One region of the Actinomadura sp. 3N407 genome, then DNA from elsewhere that is predicted to be linked to it. Evidence: riboswitches for the same ligand, from Rfam matches in the RefSeq annotation. Region 1 holds a riboswitch; the other holds the start of a gene.

What was found. Region 1 has a riboswitch for glycine ahead of gcvT (glycine cleavage system aminomethyltransferase GcvT). Riboswitches for the same ligand answer to the same signal wherever they lie in the genome.
Region 2: linked by a shared signal. The riboswitch ahead of gcvP (aminomethyl-transferring glycine dehydrogenase) and the one ahead of gcvT (glycine cleavage system aminomethyltransferase GcvT) in region 1 are both predicted to bind glycine.

Annotation. Positions count from the first base shown of each region.
Region 1 covers NZ_JBQQBP010000001.1:573,480-581,409, reverse strand. The annotation lists gene ACTWPP_RS02725 (ATP-dependent DNA ligase) at 1-647, shown strand, start outside; gene ACTWPP_RS02720 (hypothetical protein) at 672-1,745, opposite strand; gene ACTWPP_RS02715 (PLP-dependent cysteine synthase family protein) at 1,835-2,932, shown strand; gene ACTWPP_RS02710 (M50 family metallopeptidase) at 2,922-4,220, opposite strand; gene ACTWPP_RS02705 (hypothetical protein) at 4,462-4,788, shown strand; glycine riboswitch at 4,833-4,928, shown strand; glycine riboswitch at 4,933-5,019, shown strand; gene gcvT (glycine cleavage system aminomethyltransferase GcvT) at 5,093-6,187, shown strand; gene gcvH (glycine cleavage system protein GcvH) at 6,330-6,719, shown strand; gene glyA (serine hydroxymethyltransferase) at 6,722-7,930, shown strand, end outside.
Region 2 covers NZ_JBQQBP010000007.1:344,380-352,309, reverse strand. The annotation lists gene gcvP (aminomethyl-transferring glycine dehydrogenase) at 1-2,519, opposite strand, end outside; glycine riboswitch at 2,578-2,689, opposite strand; glycine riboswitch at 2,690-2,784, opposite strand; gene ACTWPP_RS20375 (lysylphosphatidylglycerol synthase transmembrane domain-containing protein) at 3,054-5,549, shown strand; gene ACTWPP_RS20370 (MerR family transcriptional regulator) at 5,553-6,158, opposite strand; gene ACTWPP_RS20365 (bifunctional nuclease family protein) at 6,499-6,969, opposite strand; gene ftsR (transcriptional regulator FtsR) at 7,112-7,843, opposite strand; gene ACTWPP_RS20355 (FHA domain-containing protein) at 7,887-7,930, opposite strand, start outside.

The DNA.
Region 1 (7,930 bases):
CGGTGTACCTGTTCGACGTCCTGTATCTGGACGGCGCCGACCTCCTCGACGCGCCGGGCGCCGAAAGGGACTCGGCGCTGACCCGGGTCGTCCCGGAGGAGCTGCGCATGCCGCGGATCGTCACCGGCGACCCCGCGCGGGCCAAGGAGGTCTTCGACGAGGCGGTCGCGCGCGGCCACGAGGGCGTGGTCGTCAAGTCCCTCGACTCCCCCTACACGGCCGGGCGGCGCGGCGCGGGCTGGATCAAGGTGAAGCCGCGGCACACCCTCGACCTCGTCGTCCTCGCCGTCGAATGGGGGCACGGCCGCCGCCAGGGGCTGCTGTCCAACCTGCATCTCGGCGCCCGCGACCCCGAGACCGGCGGGTTCGTCATGCTCGGCAAGACCTTCAAGGGCCTCACCGACGAGCTGCTGGCCTGGCAGACGAAGCGGCTCCGCGAACTGGCCGTGCGCGAGGACGACTGGACGGTCCACGTCCGGCCCGAGCTGGTCGTCGAAATCGCGTTCGACGGCGTCCAGCACAGCCCCCGCTACCCGGGCGGCATCGCGCTCCGCTTCGCCCGCGTCCTGCGCTACCGGCCCGACAAGTCCGCCGCCGAGGCCGACACGATCGAAACCGTCCGCGCCGTCGCCCCGGTCATGGACTAGACCCCCCGGTCACGAGCCGGTGGGTCAGCTGGGTGTGCCGGCTCGGGGGCGTCCACCGGTCGGGGGTTCCTCCTCCGGGGCTTGGCGGGAGTCACGTTCCGGGGCGGGCGGGCGGTCACGGCGCCTGGACGCGGCGCGCGTCCGCATCCGGGACGCGTTCCCGCCGCGGGTGACGGCGCCGCGCCGGGTGCGGGTCTCGGCGCGGCGTTCGGCCCAGGTCCGGGTCTTGCGCCGGAAGGGGGAGACGGCCTTGCGCTCCGCGCGGGCGGCGGCCCTGCGCTGCACACGGGCGAGCCGCCGGCGGCGGGCGCGGTCGGTGGCCTCGGTGCGGCGTTGCAGCAGCTCGGGCGGGATGAGGTCGTGCCGCCCGGCGATGAACTCCTGCACCCAGATCTTGCCGCGGATGAGCGGCCGGCGGATCGAATTCTCCCGCCGGACGGCGCGCTGGTACCTGCGCGACTCGTGGTCGTAGCGCCAGCGCGACCAGGGCGAGCCGGGACGCGCCACCCGGATCGCGCCGATGACCAGCAGGGCGGGGACGAACAGGCCGATGAGCCCGGTCCAGATCTTGCCCTTCAGCAGCGTGAGGACGGCGAGGGCGAGGTTGACGACGAGGAACGCGACGTAGACGGGCGACATGGCTCCGGCGCCGGGGTCCAGCCCGAGGCTCTCGTAGCCGAGCGGATGGACGCCGAGCAGCAGCAGCCCGGTCACGGCGATGGCGACGAAGACGGCGTCGACGGACGCGCGGCCCTTCTCCGTCCAGTAGACGTCGCTGAGGTGCAGGATCAGCGCGAACTCGTCCAGGACGAGGGCGGAGCCCATGCCGAACACGACGGCCGCCGCCAGGTCGAGGCCGACGAGCGCGTCGGGGACCGCCAGGCTCGCCACGCCGCCCGCCAGCATCAGCACGACGCCGAACACGACATGGTGGATGTGCACGTCACCGGCGGTCACGTTCCGGAACCACCGCACGTTCGAGCGGATCAGCCGGACGTTCACCCGCGTCAACACAAAAGTGATCATGAACGCGACGAAGAAACCGAACAGCGGCAGCCGCCCGGTCTCCACGATGCGCGCGTCGAACATCTCGATCATCTGCCCCCCGCAGCTTCCATCATGCCCTGTGACATGCACGGATATCGTGGGACCCGGCCGATCAGCGACGATCCGAGGAGAAAGCCGCCGTGACCCGCATCGAGGACCACTGCGACCCCGGGTACCGGGCTTGGATCGCCGAGGCCGTCCGGCTCGTCGACGCCGACGCCAACCGCAGCGCCGACACGCACCTGCACGTGTTCCCGCTGCCGCCGGAGTGGGGCATCGACCTTTACCTCAAGGACGAGTCCGTCCATCCCACCGGTTCACTGAAACACCGCCTCGCGCGGTCGCTGTTCCTGTACGGGCTGGCGAACGGCTGGATCCGCGCGGACACGACGATCATCGAGGCGTCCAGCGGGTCGACGGCGGTGTCGGAGGCGTTCTTCGCGCGGCTGCTCGGGCTGCCGTTCATCGCGGTCATGCCCGCGTCCACCAGCCCGGAGAAGATCCAGCTCATCGAGTTCCACGGCGGCCGCTGCCACCTGGTGGACGACCCGTCGACCATCTACGACGAGTCGCGGCGGCTCGCGGCCGAGTGCGGCGGGCACTTCATGGACCAGTTCACCTACGCCGAGCGCGCCACGGACTGGCGCGGCAACAACAACATCGCCGAGTCGATCTTCGAGCAGATGCGGCTGGAGCGGTTCCCCGAGCCGTCCTGGGTGGTGGTCGGCGCGGGCACCGGCGGGACGTCCGCGACGATCGGCCGGTACGCGCGCTACCGGCGGTTCCAGACGCGGCTCGCGGTCGTCGACCCGGAGGGGTCGGCGTTCTTCGGCTCGTTCGCCGACGGGGACCCGGAGCGGACGGCGGCGGGCTCACGGATCGAGGGCATCGGCCGCCCCCGCGTCGAGCCGTCCTTCCTGCCCACGGTGATCGACCGGATGATCCGGGTACCGGACGCGGCGTCCGTCGCGGCGATGCGCTGGACGAGCGAGGTCACCGGCCGGGACGTCGGCGGCTCGACCGGCACCAACATGTGGGGCGCGGCGGAACTGATCGCGCAGATGCGGGCGAGCGGGGAACGCGGCAGCGTCGTCACGCTGATCTGCGACGGCGCGGAACGCTACGCGGGCACCTACGGGTCGGACGCGTGGCTGGCGGAGCAGGGCCTGGACATAGCGCCCTACCTCGCCGCGCTGAACGGCTTCCTGAAGACAGGCGAGATGCCCGCTACCCCGTGAACCGGACGGGGTTGACGAGGTCGGCGTAGATGAGCAGCCCGCCCATGACGATCAGGACGGCCGCCATCACGTACGTCACCGGCAGCGCCTTGGCGACGTCCACGTAGCCGGGGTCGGGCCTCCGGAAGACCTTGGCGAAAGCCTTCTTGATCGCCTCCAGGAGGGCGCCGGCGATGTGCCCGCCGTCCAGCGGCAGCAGCGGGACGAGGTTGAACATCCCGACCGCGAGGTTCAGCGACCCGAGCAGCATCACGAAGTAGGAGACCTTCTCGGTGCCGGTGAGGGTCTCGGACGCGGCCACGTCCCCGCCGATCCTGCTGACGCCGACGACCCCGATCGGGCCGTTCGGGTCGCGTTCGTCCCCGCCGAACGCCGCGTGCCAGATGCCGACCATCTTCTCCGGCATCCGCACCAGCGCGCCCGCGGTGCGGGCGGTCAGGTCGCCCATCGTGCTCGCGACCGCGCCGGGGCCCTGCCGCTCGACGGCGCTGGTCGGCGTGATGCCGAGGAACCCGACCTCGACGATCTTGTCCCGGTCCTCCAGGTGGTACATCCGGTTGCGGGTGATGGGGACGTTCAGCTCCACGTCCCGCCCGTCGCGCTCGACGGTCATGGGCACGGTCTGCCCGCCCGCCCCGCGGATCAGCTCCTGCAGTTCCCGGTAGTCGTCGATCTTCTTGCCGCCGAAGACGACGATCTGGTCACCGGCCTGCAGCCCGACCTGTTTCGCCGGGGTCGGCGCGGCGTTCGCCGGGCACTCGGTGAGCTCGGACTGGCTCGCCGGAACCATGCACTCGGCGACCTCCCGGATCACCGGCTGCGGCTGGTTCGTGCCGATTCCCATCAGGAGGATCGCGAAGAACATGACCGCCAGCAGCAGGTTCATCGCGGGCCCGCCGGACATGATCAGCAGCTTCTGCCACCACTTCTTGCCGTAGAAGACGCGGTTCTCGTCCCCCGGCCTGACCTCCTCCAGCGCCACGCCGCGCGCGGACTCGATGAGGCCCTGGAACGGGCCGGTGCTGGCCTGCCGGATCTTCCCGGGGGCGTCGCCTTTGCGCGGTGGCAGCATCCCGATCATCCGGATGTAGCCGCCGAGCGGAATCCATTTGATCCCGTACTCGGTCTCGCCCCGGCGCCACGACCACATCGTCGGCCCGAACCCGACCATGAACTGGGTGGTCCGCACCTTGAACAGCTTGGCGAACGAGAAGTGCCCCAGCTCGTGCAGCGCGATGGACACCAGGAGGCCGAAGAACAGAATCAACGCTCCAGCCACGTAGGCCATGCGGCTAGCCCCTCCGGTCATGCACCCCGCTCACCGGGGGGTGGTCAACAGCAACCAACTCAGAGTACGTCACAGGCCCCGCTTTGGTTGAACCAGCGCGCAAGCCGGACCGACGCCTTTTGTGCCCCGATTTGAGGTGAGCTGCTAATCCGCGCACGCGTCATTGGCACCCGCGTCGGTATTGACGGGACGTCCCGCCTGCCACCATGACGGCCCCACCCCGGTCCACGGAGGTACTGCCTTGAAGCGCGGTCATGTAGCGGCCCTGGCGTTGGTGCTCGCCCTCGCCGGATGCGGCGGCTCCGACGACGGCGGCGGGGCCGCGGAGACGTCATCGCCCGCGCCGCCGGCCGCTTCGTCCGGTGAGGGGAACGCGGTCCTGCCCTCGCCGCCCCCGCAGTCGGAGGCGACCAAGGCGTTCAACGACTGCATGCGCAAGCAGGGCGTGGAGCTGCCGAGCCCGAACCCGGCGTCCACGCCTCCCAAGCAGGACATCGAGAAGAGAATGACGGCCCTGCGCACGTGCATGAAGGCGCTGTCCGCGTCCCCGCCCCCCGCACCACGCTGACCCTCGCGGCGTCCAGGACGATGCCATAGGATGCTGAACGCCGATGATCCCGTGCGGGAGAGTCCCTTGCAGCCGGTGAGGGACGCCGAAGGAGCAAATCCTCCCCGGAACCTCTCAGGCCCACGGACCGCACGGACCAGGCGACCTCTGGAAAGCGGGGACCCCGTCCCCCGCCGAAGGTGAAAGCCCGCCCCGGTGGCGGGTGAAGCTCTCAGGCGCCGATGACAGAGGGGGAGGCACCGAGCCGCCCGGTGCGCGAGTGGGACGATGGACCACACGCGCCCGTGACGAAGGAGCCGAACCGATGTCCGCCGACCCGACCGCGAAGAAGACGCCGCTGCACGACGTCCACCAGGACCTCGGCGCGAACCTCGTCGACTTCGCCGGCCACCTGATGCCGCTGCGCTACGCGAGCGAGACTGCCGAGCACCAGGCCGTCCGCACCGGCGCGGGGCTGTTCGATCTGTCGCACATGGGGGAGATCTTCGTCTCCGGGCCGGGCGCGGGCGCCGCGCTCGACTTCGCGCTGGTCGGCAACCTCGCGTCGATGCCGGTGGGCAAGGCCCGCTACACGATGGTCTGCGGGCAGGACGGCGGCGTCCTGGACGACGTGATCGTCTACCGGCTCGCCGACGCCACCTGGATGGTCGTCGCGAACGCCGCCAACACGGCCGTCGTCCGGGAGGCGCTGACCGAACGGGCCACGCCCTTCGAGGCCGCCGTCGAGGACCGTTCCGGCACGTACGGGCTGATAGCGCTGCAGGGCCCTCGTTCCCAGGAAATTCTCGAAGGGTTCACCGACGCGGCGGTCGCCGACCTCAAGTACTACGCGGTCCTCGCCGGGCGGGTCGCGGGCGTCGACGCCCTCATTGCCCGCACCGGGTACACGGGTGAGGACGGCTTCGAGCTGTTCGTCGACGCGTCCGACGCCGTCGCGCTGTGGAAGGCGCTCGCCGGGGTGGACGGCGTCGTCCCCGCCGGGCTGTCCGCGCGCGACACGCTTCGTCTCGAAGCGGGGATGCCGCTGTACGGCAACGAGCTGACCGCCGAGACCACGCCGTTCGAGGCGGGCCTCGGCCGGATCGTGAAGCTGGACAAGCCGGGCGACTTCGTCGGGAAGACCGCCCTGGCGGCTCAGGCGCAGACCCCGCCGGGCCGTAGGCTCGTGGGACTTGTCGCGCGCGGGCGTCGCGCGCCGCGCAAGGGGTATCAGGTCGTCACGTCCGGCGGCACGCCGTGCGGGGTCGTGACGAGCGGCGCCCCGTCGCCCACACTGGGCACGCCGATCGGCATGGCGTACCTCGACAGCGGCGTCGAGGAGACGGGCCTCGCCGTCGACGTCCGCGGCCGGCAGGAGCCGGTGGACGTGGTCGCCCTGCCGTTCTACAAGCGTTCCTGAAGAAGAACTTGTGGGGGTGTGGGGGTCACCCCCCACAGTGACAGGAGAAGTTGTGGGTGTGTGGGGGGTCACCCTCCACAGTGACAAGAAGAAATTGGTCGGTGTGGGGACCGGCCCCCACCATGACTAGAAAGAAGTGATCGTGAGCGTTCCGGAGCAGCTCCGCTACAGCGAAGAGCACGAGTGGGTGTCCGGCCTCGGTGGCGAGGACGGCATCGTCACCATCGGCATCACCGCGCACGCCGCCGACGCCCTCGGGGAGATCGTCTACCTCGAGCTGCAGCCGTCCGAGGGCGACACCGTCGAGGCGGGCGAGCCCTGCGGCGAGATCGAGTCGACCAAGTCGGTCAGCGACATCTACTCCCCCGTCAGCGGCGAGATCACCGCGATCAACAGCGCGGTGGTGGACGAGCCCAAGGTCATCAACGACGACCCGTACGGCGAGGGCTGGATCTTCAAGGTCCGCGTCTCCGAGGAGCCGGGCGACCTGCTCGACTCCGCCGCCTACGACAAGCTGATCGAGGAGAGCTGATCTTGAGCCTGAACGATTCGCTCGCCACGGCCGACCCGGAAGTCGCCGAGGCCGTCGCCGCCGAGCTCCGGCGGCAGCAGTCCACGCTCGAAATGATCGCCTCGGAGAACTTCGCGCCGGTGTCGGTCCTGGAGGCGCAGGGCTCCGTCCTCACCAACAAGTACGCCGAGGGCTACCCGGGCCGGCGCTACTACGGCGGCTGCGAGCACGTCGACGTCACCGAGCAGCTGGCCATCGACCGCGCCAAGTCGCTGTTCGGCGCCGAGCACGCGAACGTCCAGCCGCACAGCGGCGCGCAGGCCAACACGGCCGTCTACTTCGCGATGCTCCACCACGGCGACACGATCCTCGGCCTCGACCTCGCGCACGGCGGGCACCTCACCCATGGGATGCGGCTGAACTACTCCGGCAAGACGCTGAACGTGGTGCCCTACCACGTCCGCGCGGAGGACGGCCTGGTCGACATGGACGAGGTGGCGTCCCTCGCCGCCGAGCACCGTCCCAAGATGATCGTCGCGGGCTGGTCGGCGTACCCGCGGCAGCTCGACTTCCCCGCGTTCCGGGAGATCGCCGATTCGTCCGGGGCCCTGCTCATGGTCGACATGGCGCACTTCGCCGGCCTCGTCGCCGCGGGCTTGCACCCGTCGCCCGTCCCGTACGCGGACATCGTCACGACCACCACGCACAAGACGCTCGGCGGCCCCCGCGGCGGCCTGATCCTCGCCCGCGAGGAGTACGGCAAGAAGATCAACTCCGCGGTGTTCCCCGGCATGCAGGGCGGCCCGCTGGAGCACGTGATCGCCGCCAAGGCCGTCGCCCTCAAGATCGCCGCGTCGGACGAGTTCCGCGCACGCCAGTCCCTCACCGTCGAGGGGGCGAGGCTCCTCGCCGAACGCCTCCTCGCCGAGGACTCCGCCAAGGCCGGCGTGAAGGTCCTGACCGGCGGCACGGACGTCCACCTCGTCCTGGTCGACCTCGTGGACTCCGACCTCACCGGCCGCGACGCCGAGGACCGCCTGCACGACATCGGCATCACCGTCAACCGCAACGCCGTCCCGAACGATCCGCGCCCGCCGATGGTCACCTCCGGCCTGCGGATCGGCACGCCCGCGCTCGCCACCCGCGGCTTCACCACCGGCGACTTCGCCGAGGTCGCCGACATCATCGCGCTGGCCCTCCAGCCCACCTTCGACCGCGACGCCCTGTCGGCC
Region 2 (7,930 bases), on a different contig from region 1:
TGGAAGCCGTAGTCGATGAGCCGCTTGGCGACGTCCTCGGCGGTGATCCCGGTCTCCTTCGTGATCTTGCGGAGGTCGGCGATGCACTCGTGGGCGACGAGGCCGTTGCGGCCGGTGTACAGGATCGGGTAGTGCGGCGCGAGGCGGGCGGCGAGGTAGTTGGCGCCGACGATCGCGCTCTCGGTGGCGGCGCGCAGTCCGTCCGGGCCCATCATCGCGATGTACGCCCAGGAGATCGGCAGGATGCCCGCCGAGCCCCACGGCGCCGCGGAGATCGGGCCCACGCCCGTCTGCGGGCCGGCCTCCGCGCGGAGCGGGTGGTTCGGCAGGAAGGGGGCCAGGTGCTCGCGGACGCCGATCGGGCCGACGCCGGGGCCGCCGCCGCCGTGCGGGATGCAGAACGTCTTGTGCAGGTTGAGGTGCGAGACGTCGGAGCCGAACTCGCCGGGACGGGCCAGGCCGACGAGCGCGTTGAGGTTGGCGCCGTCCACGTAGACCTGGCCGCCCGCCTCGTGCACGGCCGCGCACACGTCGGTGATCGACTCCTCGAAGACGCCGTGCGTGGACGGATACGTCACCATGATCGCGGCGAGCCGGCCGCCATGCTCGCCGATCTTGGCGTGCAGGTCGTCGAGGGCGACGTTGCCGCCCTCGTCGCACTTCACGACGACGACGCGCATCCCGGCCATGACGGCGCTGGCGGCGTTGGTGCCGTGCGCGGACGACGGGATCAGGCACACGTCCCGGTGCTGCTCGCCGCGGGACGCGTGGTACCCGCGGATGGCGAGCAGGCCGGCCAGCTCGCCCTGCGAGCCGGCGTTCGGCTGGACCGACACCTCGGCGTACCCGGTGATCTCGGCGAGCGCGTGCTCCAGTTCGCCGATCAGCTCGACGTATCCGGCGGCCTGGTCGACGGGCGCGAACGGGTGGATGTTCGCGAACTCAGGCCAGGTGACCGGCTCCATCTCGGCGGTGGCGTTCAGCTTCATCGTGCAGGAGCCGAGCGGGATCATGGAGCGGTCGAGCGCGATGTCCTTGTCCTGGAGCCTGCGCAGGTAGCGCAGCATCGCGGTCTCGGAGCGGTGCGCGCGGAAGACCGGGTGGGTCAGGTAGGGGCTCTCGCGGCGCAGCGCGCCCGGGAGCGCCTCGGCCGCCCCGCCGGCGCCGGCGGCCGGGACGCCGAACGCCTCCAGGACGGCGGTGACGTGCTCGGGCAGCGTCGTCTCGTCGCAGGCGATCCCCACGTGGCCGGCGTCCGCGGGGCGCAGGTTGATCCCGCGCTCGCGGGCCGCGGCGACGACCTCCGCGGCGCGGCCGGGGACGCGGGCGAGGACGGTGTCGAAGAACGCGTCGTGGACGATCTCCACGCCGCCGGCGCGCAGCCCCGCGGCGATCTCGGCGGCCCGGCGGTGCGTCCGCTGGGCGATCGCCGCGAGCCCCTCCGGCCCGTGGTAGACGGCGTACATGCTCGCCATGACGGCGAGGAGGACCTGCGCGGTGCAGATGTTGCTGGTGGCCTTCTCGCGCCGGATGTGCTGCTCGCGGGTCTGCAGCGCCAGCCGGTGCGCGGGGGCGCCGTCGGCGTCGACGGACACGCCGACGAGCCGTCCGGGGAGCTGCCGCCGGATGCCCTCGCCGACCGCCATGTAGCCGGCGTGCGGGCCGCCGAACCCGTACGGGACGCCGAACCGCTGCGACGAGCCCACGGCGATGTCGGCGCCGGACTCCCCCGGCGGGCGCAGCAGCGTCAGCGCGAGCAGGTCGGCCGCGACGACCACCTTGGCGCCGCGGTCGTGGGCCTGCCCGATGACCGGCTCCAGGTCGCGGACGGCGCCGGACGCGCCCGGGTACTGCAGCAGCACCCCGAAGAAGTCGCCCTCGGGCAGCCCGCCGGACAGGTCGGCGGTGACCACCTCGATGCCGAGCGGGACCGCCCGCGTCCGCACGACCTCGATCGTCTGCGGGAGGGCGTCGGCGTCGACCAGGAACGCGCCCGGCTCCTTGCGCCTGGAGACGCGGTGGGCGAGGGCCATGGCCTCGGCGGCGGCGGTGCCCTCGTCCAGCATGGACGCGTTCGCGACCGGCAGCCCCGTCAGGTCGGCGACCACCGTCTGGAAGTTCAGCAGGGCCTCGAGGCGCCCCTGGGAGATCTCCGGCTGGTACGGGGTGTAGGCGGTGTACCAGCCGGGGTTCTCCATGACGTTGCGCAGGACGACGGCCGGGGTGATCGTCCCGTGGTAGCCGAGGCCGATCATGGACGTCAGGACGGTGTTGCGGGCGGCGAGTTCCCGGAGCCGGTCCAGCGCGGCGGGCTCGCTCAGCGCGGGCGGCAGGTCCAGCGGGCGGGACGTGCGGATGGCGGCGGGCACCGCGTCGTCGATGAGCGCCTCGACGCCGGAGTAGCCGATGACGGCGAGCATCCGGGCCTGGTCGTCCGGGGAGGGGCCGATGTGCCGGTCGGCGAACGTGGAACGGGGATGCTGCGGCGAGGCCACGGGGGCGAAGAACTGGGCGGTCATGGAGAGCCTCCTGGCGGCTGCGATGCTCAGGTCCGCCGCCGGCGCGGGCCGGCGGCCGGTCTCCCCCTCTGTCATCGGCACCTGAGAGCTTCGCCCGCGCGGCGGGATTTCCCCTTCGGTGAGCCGCCCTTCCCCGCGTGCGGGGATCGACGCCTGCTTTCCAGAGGTGCCTCGCCCGAGCGGTCCTTTTGCCTGAGAGGTTCCGGGGAGGTTGCCCCTTCGGCGCCCCACGCTGGCGGCGTGGGGTCTCTCCCGCCCAGGGTCGACGGCATGTCCTCGACAAACCCTACCCAAAGCCGGGCCCCGGGACGGGCCCGCCCCTTCCGGCGCCGGCGCCCCGGCGGGCACGCCGCTCTGCCAATGAGTACGATATGGAGGTCTGACCTGGGAGGTCACGGGCCTCGGGGCCTCACGACGGGAGATGGGGCTTCGGGTGCACACGCGACGGCCGGACGGCCCGCCGGCCGCTCGACGGCGCGCCGCCGGTTCTGGGACGCTGATCACGATGACGGATGGTCAGGGCGGCGGTACGGCGTGACGCAGACCCACGACGGCACGGTGCGCCCGAGGCAGGGCGCGGCCGCCGGTGTGCCCGTCGACGAGCCCGCCCAGCCGGACCGGATCCGCCGCCCGTCGGACGCGTTCAGGTTCGCGGCGTCGGTGACCGGCCTGGTGGCGGTGATGCTGCTGGTGTCGTTCGCGCAGCAGACGACGCACGGCCTGCAGACCGACATCGCCGAGGGCACCGCGCACGCGCCCCGGCCGCTGCTGTCGCTGGCCACGCTGATCTCCAGCTTCGGGGTGCTGGCCGCGCCGATCGCGTTCGGCATCGAGCGGCTGTTCCACAAGGACGGGACGCGCGTCGCGATCGCGCTGCTGGCCGCCGTGATCGCGTTCGGCATCACGATCGGGCTGGACGACCTGGTGGTGCGGGCGGCGCCCGGCGGCGTCCTGGACTCGCTGATCTGGGGCGGCACCGAGACGGCCCCGGTGCACACCGACATCGCCCCCGTCATCGCGTTCGTCAGCGCGGTGGGGATGGCCGGGCGCACCCGGTGGCAGGCCGCGACCTGGACGATGATCGGGCTCGCGGCGCTCACCGGGCTCACCGCGGGCTACGCCTCGGTCTCCGCGCTCGCCGCCACCTACTTCCTCGGGCGCGCCATCGGCCACGGCACCCTGTACGCGGTCGGCACCCCCAACCCGCGTCCCACGGGCATGACGGTCGTCGCCGCGCTCGAACGGCTCGGGCTGCGCCCGAAGCGGGCGGCGCGCCTGGACGACCCCGCCGAGGGCGCCGAGGAGACCCGCAGGTACGGCGTCGCCCTGGCCCCCCGTCCCGGGAACGGGGACGGGGGGGGCGACGGGCACGGCACGCGGCTCCCGGCGCGCCCCGGCGGCCACGGCGAATGGGACCTCGAACTCCGCGTCCTGGACCGCGACCAGCAGACGGCGGGGCTGCTGTACCGAGTCTGGAGGCTGCTGCGGCTGCGCTCCACGACGACCGGGCGGGCGCTGCGCTCCCTGCGCAGGTCCCTGGAGCAGGAGTCGCTGATGGCGTACGCGGTGGACGCCGCGGGCGCCCGGACCCCCCGCCTTATCGGCACGTCGGAGGTCGGCACGGAGGCGGCGCTGCTGGCGTTCGAGCACGTGCCGGGCCGGCGGCTCGCGGACGTCCCCGACGAGCAGATCACCGACGGCCTGCTGACGGACGTGTGGCGGCAGTTCCGTTCGCTGCAGGCGGGCCGGCTGGCGCACCGGCGGCTGCAGGACGAGGCGATCGTGGTCGGCGACGACGGCCGCGCCTACATCACCGACCTGCGGGCCGGGGAGACCGCGGCGGGCGACCTGGCGCTGCGGCTCGACCTGGCGCAGCTGCTGACGACGCTCGCGCTGCGGGCGGGACCGGAGCGGGCGGTCCGCACCGCCGCGCGGGTGCTGGGCGAGGAGTCCCTGGCCGCCGCGGTGCCGCTGCTGCAGCGGGTGGCGCTGTCACGCACGACCCGGACGGCGCTGCGGCACGACCGGGAGGTGCTGACCCGCATCCGCGAGCAGATCATCCGGCTGAAGCCGGAGACGGAGGTCTCGCCGGCCAGGCTGGAACGGTTCCGGCCCCGGACGATCTTCAGCATCGTGGCGCTGTCGATCGCGGCCTACATCGTCATCCCGCAGGTGGCGAGCCTGGACGTGGCGACCATGGCGTCCGCGGCGAGCTGGCACTGGGCGCTGGCCGCGCTGGGCGCCGCGGCCCTCACCTACGTCGCCGCGGCGCTCATGCTGATGGGGTTCGTGCCGGAGAGGCTGCCGCTGGGGCGGACGGTGCTGGTCCAGGTCGCCGCGTCGTTCGTGAAGCTGGTGGCGCCGGCGGCCGTGGGCGGCGTCGCCGTCAACACCCGCTACCTGCAGCGCTCGGGGGTGCGGCCCGGCCCGGCGGTGGCGAGCGTCGGCGCGTCGCAGCTGGTGGGGCTGGTCACGCACATCCTGCTGCTGATCCTGTTCGGGTTCCTCACCGGCTCGACGACGAAGGCGACGCAGGATCTCGCGCCGTCCCGCACGATCGTCATCGTGGTGCTGTCGCTGGGGCTGCTCGCGGGGCTGGCGCTGACCGTCCCGCGGGTCCGGCGGGAGGTCACGTCGCGTCTGAGGAGCATGTTCTCGGGGGTGGTGCCCCGGCTGGTGGACGTCCTGCAGACGCCGCGGAAGCTGTTCACGGGGATGGGCGGGACGCTGCTGCTGACGGTCGCGTTCGTGCTCTGCCTGGACGCGTCGATCCGCGCGTTCGGCGGGTCGCTGCCGCTGACGACCGTCGTGGTGGTCTTCCTCACCGCCAACGCGGTCGGGTCGGCGGCGCCGACGCCCGGTGGTCTCGGCGCCGTCGAGGGCGCCCTGACCCTCGCGCTGACGATCTCGGGGCTCACCGCGGAGACGGCGACGTCGGCGGTGCTGCTCTACCGGCTTCTCACGCTGTGGCTGCCGGTCCTGCCGGGATGGGGCGCGTTCACCTACCTGCAGCGGCGGGAGGCGCTCTGACCGTCAGCCGGTGCGGCGGGCGCGCCGCCGGCCGGCCAGCTCGTCGTGGGGGTGGTCGGACGGGTCGTCGTCATCGACGGCGGCGCGCTCACCGGGTAGTTCCGCGAGGCTGCCCTCCACCTCCTGCCACACCCGGCCGAGCGCGATGCCGAACACGCCCTGCCCGCCCTGGAGCAGGTCGACGACCTCGTCGGGCGAGGTGCACTCGTACACGCTGACGCCGTCGCTCATCAGCGTGATCTGCGCCAGGTCCCTGACGCCGCGGTCCCGCAGGTGGGTGACGGCCGTGCGTATCTGCTGCAGCGACACGCCGGTGTCCAGGAGCCGCTTCACGACCTTCAGGACGAGGATGTCGCGGAAGCTGTAGAGCCGCTGGCTGCCCGACCCGTGCGCCGGCCGTACGCTCGGCTCCACCAGCTTGGTGCGCGCCCAGTAGTCGAGCTGCCGGTAGGTGATCCCCGCCGCCGCGCACGCGGTGGGGCCGCGGTAACCGACATCCTCCGGCGGCGCCGAGACCTGGGTGTCGAAGAGCAGGCCCTGCTCTCCGGCACGCCGGGACGCCATGTGCCTGTCGGGGGTCGCCTTGCCCTCGCCGCTGCTCACCGCCACGCGGACCTCCGGCTTCTATCAGCCCGTGCCGCTTCGTCAAGGGGGTTCGACGAATTACACCACGGGTGTTCCACCAGCACGGTAGGTGCCGGTCAGGGTGTGGTCAACGTTCACCGTCGGCGCGTCGCATGCCCGGATGAACCGGCTTCACGTGGGCAAACTGCGCACCTTCACCGCCAAACCACTCCTACCCCGATGCCCGCCCGGCAAAAACCGCCAGGTCCGGGGCGATGCACATCCAATCGCGGCAGGGCATGAACATACACCCGAGAGTGACATTCACCACGTTCTTCGCATGCCCCGTGGAGCCCGGATCATGCGGGCCGGACCTCCGGGTTCGTCAGCCGGCGCGGCCGAAGTCCTCCGGGGAGATGGTGTCGAGGAACTCGCGGAACTTCTCGACCTCGTCCTCCTGCTCGTCCGGGATGGCCACGCCGGCCTCTTCGAGGACGTCCTCGCTGGCGAAGATCGTGGCGCCGGTGCGCAGGGCCAGGGCGATGGAGTCGGAGGGGCGGGCGCTCACCTCGACGCCGTTGGAGAAGATGAGGTCGGCGAAGAAGATGCCTTCGCGCAGCGCGGTGATGTTGACGGTGCGCAGCTGGACGCTGAGGGCGTCGAGCACGTCGCGGAACAGGTCGTGGGTGAGGGGGCGGGCGGGCAGCACGCCCTGCTGGGCGAAGGCGATCGCGGTCGCTTCGACCGCCCCGATCCAGATGGGCAGGTAGCGATCGCCCTCCGTCTCCTTCAACAGGACGATCGGCTGATTGGAGGGCATCTCGACCCGGACGCCGACGACCTCCATCTGCTTCACTGCGGCTCCCTGCTGGTTCTCGCTGTCTGGATCACCACGTGCAGCGGATCGATTCGTGACCGAACCCTGTAGCCAACGTACACCCAGGCCCGGACAGCTCGTGATGCCGCGGGTCCGGCAAAATCCTCCGCGGCACCCATGATCAGCGGTCGAGGCTTTCGCGGAGACCGGCCGATACCAGGGCGGCGTGGAGCCTGACCGACAGGGCCGCGATCTCCCGCGCGGTCTCGGCGGCCTGCTCGTGGGCGCCGCGGCTGCGGCGGCGCAGCTGCGGCGCGACCATCTGCTCGATGAGGCCGGCCTGCCGGTCGGCGGCGGCCTTGACCGCGCGCAGGTGCCGCACCTCGAAGCCGAACTCGCCGAGCGCCGCGGCGGCCCGCGCGATGCTGAGCGCGTCGCCCTCGTAGTGCGCGCCGGCCCTGCGGACGAGGCCGTACTCCTCCAGCCTGGCGAGGAGGGCCTCGTCGATGCCGGCGCCGTCCAGGAGCTGGCGGCGCGTCAGCCGGACGGCGGGGTCCTCGGCGGTGGTGTCGGCGGCGACGAGCGTGCGGGGACGGCGCTGCGGGGTGCCGGGGTCACCGGGCTTGGGGGAGCCGAGCGGCGGGACGCTCTCGCCGCGGTCGCACGCCTCCAGATGCTGCCGGATGACGCGCAGCGGAAGGTAGTGGTCGCGCTGCGCGGTGAGGACGAACCGGAGCCGCTCCACGTCGGCGTCGCCGAACTTGCGGTACCCGGACGGGCTGCGCTGCGGCTCGACCAGGCCCTCGGCCTCCAGAAACCGGATCTTGGAGATGGTGATGTCGGGGAACTCGGGCCTGAGCAGCCCGAGGACGTCCCCGATCGTCATCAGGGACCGGGCTGGCTGCGCGTTCAAGGCCCCTCCCATCGTCGCCGCGACCTCGTATCGTGCTCGCCGGTCAGCCGTGCGCCGGGTTGGTCAGGAACACCAGCCGGAACTTGC